2 regions of the Peribacillus sp. ACCC06369 genome follow, and region 2 is predicted to be linked to the other one. Evidence: riboswitches for the same ligand, from Rfam matches in the RefSeq annotation. Region 2 holds a riboswitch; the other holds the start of a gene.

Region 1 (3,429 bases), 2.8 Mb from region 2:
TGAAATGGATAAAGCCTTGAATTCATATTGAGTTCAAGGCTTTATCCGTTTTCTATCTTTTTTTCTGGTAGTTATATAGTATCACCAAGAGTATGAACCAGATTGGCGTCATGAGCAGTGATAGCCGTGTAGCTTCAGCGAATAGCATAACGATAAGGATGAACAGGAATAATCCTAAAATGACGTAATTGATAAAGGGTGTAAAAGGAGCCTTGAAAGTTGATGCGGCTCTTAGGTCAGGCCTTGTTTTCGAATATTTGATATGGGAGATCAAGATTATGCTCCATACCCATATGAAACAGATGGCACTGATGGTCGTCACAACGGTAAATGCCTGTTCCGGTATCAGTTTGCTTAATAATGCCCCAAGTGATACAACGATTGTTGATGTAAACAAGGCATTGCTTGGAACAGCCTGTTTATTTAATTTTTCCAGTTTAGCAGGGGCTTCGCCACTCCTGCTTAACGTATAGAGTATTCGGCTTGTTGAAAATAAACCGCTGTTGCATGCAGAAGCAGCAGATGTCAAAACGACGAAGTTGATGATCCCTGCAGCTACAGGAATGCCGATTAACGCAAAGACCTCTACAAATGGGCTGCTCGTGGAATCCAGTTGAGTCCATGGGTTGACGCAGAGAATGACGAATATGGCACCCACATAGAAAAGTAAAATCCGGACAGGGATTTTATTGATGGCAGACGGAATGTTCTTTCTCGGGTTCGCCGTTTCTGCTGCGGAAACCCCGACCAATTCGACACCTACAAAGGAGAAGACGACCAACTGTAAAGATAACAGGAATCCGGAAATGCCATTGGGGAACATGCCTCCATGATTCCATAGGTTCGTTAGGGAAACCGTTCCGGTATTGGTATTGAAGCCGATGATCAATAAGATGATACCTACGATGATCAAGGCGATGATCGTGATTACTTTAATGATGGCAAACCAGAATTCCAATTCGCCAAATAACTTAACGGTCAATAGGTTCAATCCTAACAGGGTGACCAGGCATATTAGAGCCGGAATCCATTGAGGGATATCGAACCAGTATTGTATATAGACACCGACAGCTATGATATCGGCCATTGCGGTCATGATCCAACAGAACCAATAGGTCCAACCGGTCACGAAGCCAGCCCATGGACCGACATATTCGGTTGCGAATTCAGTGAATGACGTATACCCTGCATTGGATAAGAGCAATTCGCCTAGGGCCCTCATCACAAAAAACAAAGCAATCCCTATTATCAGATAGGAGAAGATGATGGATGGACCTGCCAATTGTATGGCTTTTCCGGATCCTAAAAATAAACCGGTACCAATTGTTCCTCCTATTGCAATCAGTTGTACATGACGATTTTTTAAATCTCTTTTTAATTCCTGTTTAGCCAATTTGTACGCCCCCGTCTTTTATGGTCTTGATAGTGAATGATTTCAAACCTGCTTGGTCTTGGAGAGAGGGACGTGATTTTTCGCCCAGCTTGCATTTCCCAATGGTTTTTTTCACGAGTGTTGTTTCCGCCAATCACAAAGTGGACAATAAAAAAAGAGATTGGATAATACCAATCTCTTAAAGGGTTCAGAATAACAATTTATCATTCGTTACTCTTCTGTCCTTTTGCCTGAGATTGTGAATCCTTCGGCGCTGCATCTTGTACAGTCTCTCCAGAAGCTGCTCCTGCTATAGTGTCATCCATAGCGTTCATCGCTTGCTTGTATGCGGTTGTGTGAAAATGTCAGTCAGTGATAATCTTCCACTGCTAAATCATTCATTATACTTATAAAATAATATTGGAATTCTATCATTTATTTTTTCGGAGGTCAACAAATTTTTGCATTTACAACACTTCTTGAAATGGTTTAAATTTTTATAAACATTCACTTGCGAAGGTTTGAATGGGCTCCAATCAGAAGTGATTGTTTCCTGCTCTTTTTGTACTATCACTATTATAAAATACTGATCATCACTTTTTTAAAATGATAATTTTTGATTGGGAATATCAACAAGATATTTTTGGCAACTGTTTATTTGAAAAATACATTTGTATTTTTACAGAATATTTACTATTATAAGATAAGAAAACAAAATTAAAGTGTTATGCAAATGATTAGGATAAAGCATTTTTAACCGCAATAATAATAGAGAGTCGATTGGTGGAAAGGATATTAATATCATTGCCGCTAATATTGCATCTGGGGGAGTTAAACATGTCAAATAAGGAATTAAAGAGAGGGCTGGAGGCACGTCATATTCAAATGATAGCCTTGGGCGGAACCATCGGGGTTGGGTTATTCATGGGATCGGCGAGCACGATCAAATGGACTGGGCCCTCTGTCATGCTCGCTTATGCCATCGCAGGTATATTTATATTTTTCATCATGCGCTCTATGGGGGAGATGCTATATTTAGAACCGACTACAGGTTCTTTTGCAACCTTTGCGAGCAGCTATATACATCCTTTGGCTGGTTATATGACTGCTTGGAGCAATTGGTTTCAATGGGTAATCGTCGGAATGTCCGAAATCATCGCCGTTGGAATGTATATGCAGTATTGGTTCCCGGAGTTACCAGCTTGGATACCAGGTGTGGTCGCCATGATCATCTTGGGGGCGGCAAACCTCATTTCCGTAAAATCTTTCGGGGAATTTGAGTTTTGGTTTGCGCTTATAAAAATAATTACGATTGTATTGATGATCATTGCCGGTTTTGGCCTTATTTTCTTTGGCATAGGGAATGGGGGGGATGCGATTGGATTATCGAATCTTTGGGCAAATGGCGGCTTCTTTACGGGAGGTTGGACAGGATTCTTCTTTGCGCTTTCCCTTGTCGTGGCTTCCTATCAAGGCGTTGAGCTTATCGGCATCACAGCCGGAGAAGCGAAAGATCCAACAAAGACCGTAACAAAAGCGATCCAATCAATCATATGGCGCATTCTAATTTTCTATATTGGCGCTATCTTCGTCATCGTGACGGTTTATCCTTGGGATAAACTGGATGACATCGGAAGTCCATTCGTTTCAACCTTTGCTAAAATCGGTATCACTGCAGCGGCAGGCATCATTAACTTTGTCGTAATCACTGCCGCAATGTCTGGATGCAACAGTGGGATTTTCAGTGCAGGGCGTATGCTTTACACTCTAGCATTGAATGGCCAAGCTCCTAAAATCTTTGCAAAAGTATCTAAAAATGGAGTGCCGGCATATTGTACGATAGCTGTATTATTAGGATTGGGCATCGGGGTTATCCTGAATTACCTTGCACCCCCGCAATTATTCCTTTATGTGTACAGTGCGAGTGTTTTACCCGGGATGATTCCATGGTTTGTCTTACTTATCAGTGAGCTTAAATTCAGAAAGGTAAATGCTGTTGAAATGGAAAAACATCCGTTCAAAATGCCGTTGGCCCCTTACAGTAACTATGCGACAAT
Region 2 (3,429 bases):
GACCAGTTCCTTAAGGTGTTCATCTTCAATTATGTTCCGGCCTTTCCCTTTATATTTTTCCGAAAAGAGTGTGGCATTTCCCAAGTGGCCTGGTTTCAATAACGAAACGAGGTGGAAAATTTCCTCGACTTTATTTTGAATGGGAGTAGCTGTCAGGAGTAAACAAAATTTCTTTTTCAGATTTTGGACGAATTCATAGTTCTTCGTCTTATTATTTTTAAGTTTATGAGCTTCGTCAATAATGATGAAGTCATATTCCTGATTGAAAATGATATCACGATGTGGAGCGCGTTTCGCTGTATCAATGGATGAAATGACCACATCACAGGAGTCCCAAACATAACTTTTTCTCTGAACGACTGCCGGAATATGAAACTTGGTATTCAATTCAAAAGCCCATTGTGTTACAAGTGAAGCCGGTACAAGGATCAATACTTTTTTTACAAGGCCTCTAATCATATATTCTTTTAGGATCAAGCCGGCTTCAATTGTTTTTCCGAGCCCTACCTCATCAGCTAAAATGGCCTTTCCATTCATCTTTTCCACCACTTGCTTTGCTGCTTCCAATTGGTGGGGAAGCGGGGTTAACTGCGGAAGGTGCTTGGGCGCCTGTAAACCCTCAAAATCAGGGATGATGAGATTTTCCTCCATTTGAACCGCCAACTTATAAAGCTCCCAATTTCCCCATGGACCGTCATTTTCCATCTTTTGCAGAAACTCGTCATTCCATTCAGAATTGAAGGATATATTGATTTTCATAGAAATAACTCCCTCTTAAATCATAATTTCCTTAATAAAAGGTCAAAACCCGAACATTTCATATGTGAAGTAAGAAAAATATTTCTCTTCAAAAGATATTGCAGAGATAAGTTTCTTAGGGTAGGATATAAGTATATTTAGAAAATTCCAATTTCCAAACGCTATAAAGAATCTTTGTATTTCGGTTTTGCAGTTCGCGTTTTCTTAGTATGCGCTACAGGCTCCTATTTTATCCAAGATACTGAAGGAGATCATTCAAACGGTTCCTGAAGTTTTAGGAGAGTTGGCAGAGAATGCATTCCATGATGCTCAAAGGTTTTACTAATGCTTGGGGCTTATTCGCTTACTTTCATTGGTAGGCCATTTATATGCGGGTGAAGATAAGGGGAGAGACTACGGATGTAGCGCCGAAGGAGCAAACTTAGCAGTGAATCTCTCAGGCAAAAGAACTCTTATTGGACGCAACTCTGGAGAGCGCCGCCCATTTTGGGACGGCCACCAAAGGGGAAAACCTATTATATAGGTAAACTTTCAGGTTTCAGGACAGAGAAAAAGCTCAAACGGGCTTTCTCTGTCCTTTTTTGTGCTTTTTTCACTTCATGAATCAGGATATCTGATGCGTAATGACAAGAAGCTTTGATAATGAAGCCATTTAAATTAAAAAATCTGAGGGGGGTCATTTTTTGACCAATTTAAAAAGAACACCACTATTTGAAGTTTATCGTGAATGCGGCGGTAAAACGATCGATTTTGGCGGCTGGGAACTTCCTGTCCAATTTTCGGGTATAAAGGACGAACATGAAGCCGTACGTACAAAAGCGGGGTTATTCGATGTTTCCCATATGGGGGAAGTTGATGTTAAGGGTCCTGCGAGCCTTTCCTTTTTACAGAAGATGCTGACTAATGATATATCAAAGCTGCAACAGGGCGGTGCCCAATATACGGCTATGTGCTATGAAAACGGCGGGACGGTTGATGATCTCATCGTTTATAAGAGGGCTGAAGACGACTATCTGCTCGTGGTCAATGCAGCGAATACAGAAAAAGATTTCGATTGGCTGCAAGCTAATCTACCGGAAGATGTCCAAATCACGAATGTATCGAGTCACTATACACAGCTAGCACTTCAAGGGCCATCTGCAGAGAAGATATTACAAAAACTATCAGAAAATACTGCCTTAAGTGAAATTGGATTTTTCAAGTTCAAGGAAAATGTCATGATAAATGGTATCTCCACGATGGTATCCCGTACCGGATATACTGGTGAAGATGGTTTTGAGATATATAGCGACAGTGAAAACGGTCCTGCCCTTTGGAAGGCGATTCTGGATGCCGGCAAGGAAGAAGGGATTCAGCCGATTGGTTTAGGAGCTCGTGATACCCTGCGTTTTGAAGCGAAACTGCCGCTGTATGGGCAGGAACTTTCAGCGGACATCACCCCAATAGAAGCCGGGATCGGTTTTGCGGTAAAAGTGGATAAGGAAGCAGATTTTTTCGGGAAAGCCGTTCTTGCTGAACAAAAGGAGAAAGGGGCTCCCCGCAAGCTTATGGGAATTGAAATGATTGACCGTGGTATTCCACGTCATGGGTATAAGGTCTACAGCGGGGACAAAGTCATTGGCGAGGTCACGACTGGTACCCAATCACCAACATTGAAGAAAAACGTAGGATTGGCACTTATCGATAAGGAATTTTCGGTGCTGGATGCGGAAGTCGAAGTGGAAATCCGATCCAAACGTTTGAAAGCCGTTATCATACAAACACCTTTTTATAAAAAACCACGTAAATAGAGGGGAATGGTCATTAGATGAAACATCGTTATTTACCCATGACAGAGCAAGATAAACAAGAAATGCTTGAAGTGATAGGTGTACCTACTGTTGAAGAACTTTTCAATGATATCCCTGAAAGTGTTCGTTTTCAAGGCGAATACGATATCAAGCCCGCTAAATCGGAACCTGCCTTAATGAAAGAATTATCAAGGCTTGCTTCCAAGAATGCGGATCTTAAAAACTATGCTTCCTTCCTTGGTGCGGGTGTCTATGACCATTATGCACCGGTCATCGTCGATCATGTTCTTTCCCGTTCTGAGTTTTATACGGCTTATACACCCTATCAGCCTGAAATTTCACAGGGCGAGCTTCAGGCCATCTTTGAATATCAAACGATGATTTGTGAATTGACGGGTATGGATGTGGCTAACTCCTCCATGTATGACGGCGGGACAGCGCTAGCTGAAGCAGCCATGCTTGCTTCAGGTCACACACGACGCAAGAAGATTCTCATTTCAGGGACGGTCCATCCTGAATCAAGAGAAGTCGTAAAGACCTATGCGAAAGGACAACGCGTGGAAGTGATCGAAATTCCTTATAAAGACGGTGTGACGGATATGGCGGCCTTAAGGGAGTTGGTGAATGATGATATTGCAGGAGTGATTGTGCAATATCCGAACTTTTTTGGCCGCATCGAGCCATTGAAAGAAATGGAAGAAATCATTCATGGCGTCAAGTCCATGTTTATCGTTTCCAGTAATCCGCTTGCACTGGGAGCCTTGACATCCCCTGGTGCCCTCGGTGCAGATATCGTAACGGGGGATGCTCAGCCATTCGGCATTCCAGCAGCATTCGGTGGACCTCATTGTGGATATTTTGCCGTTACGAATAAACTTGT

The links. Region 2 has a riboswitch for glycine ahead of gcvT (glycine cleavage system aminomethyltransferase GcvT). Riboswitches for the same ligand answer to the same signal wherever they lie in the genome.
Region 1: linked by a shared signal. The riboswitch ahead of QUF78_RS04115 (amino acid permease) and the one ahead of gcvT (glycine cleavage system aminomethyltransferase GcvT) in region 2 are both predicted to bind glycine.

The regions. Positions count from the first base shown of each region.
Region 1 covers NZ_JAUCEN010000002.1:693,045-696,473, forward strand. The annotation lists gene QUF78_RS04115 (amino acid permease) at 53-1,393, opposite strand; glycine riboswitch at 1,602-1,680, opposite strand; gene QUF78_RS04120 (amino acid permease) at 2,210-3,429, shown strand, end outside.
Region 2 covers NZ_JAUCEN010000002.1:3,515,299-3,518,727, reverse strand. The annotation lists gene QUF78_RS17890 (DEAD/DEAH box helicase) at 1-759, opposite strand, end outside; glycine riboswitch at 1,134-1,221, shown strand; glycine riboswitch at 1,225-1,308, shown strand; gene gcvT (glycine cleavage system aminomethyltransferase GcvT) at 1,443-2,549, shown strand; gene gcvPA (aminomethyl-transferring glycine dehydrogenase subunit GcvPA) at 2,567-3,429, shown strand, end outside.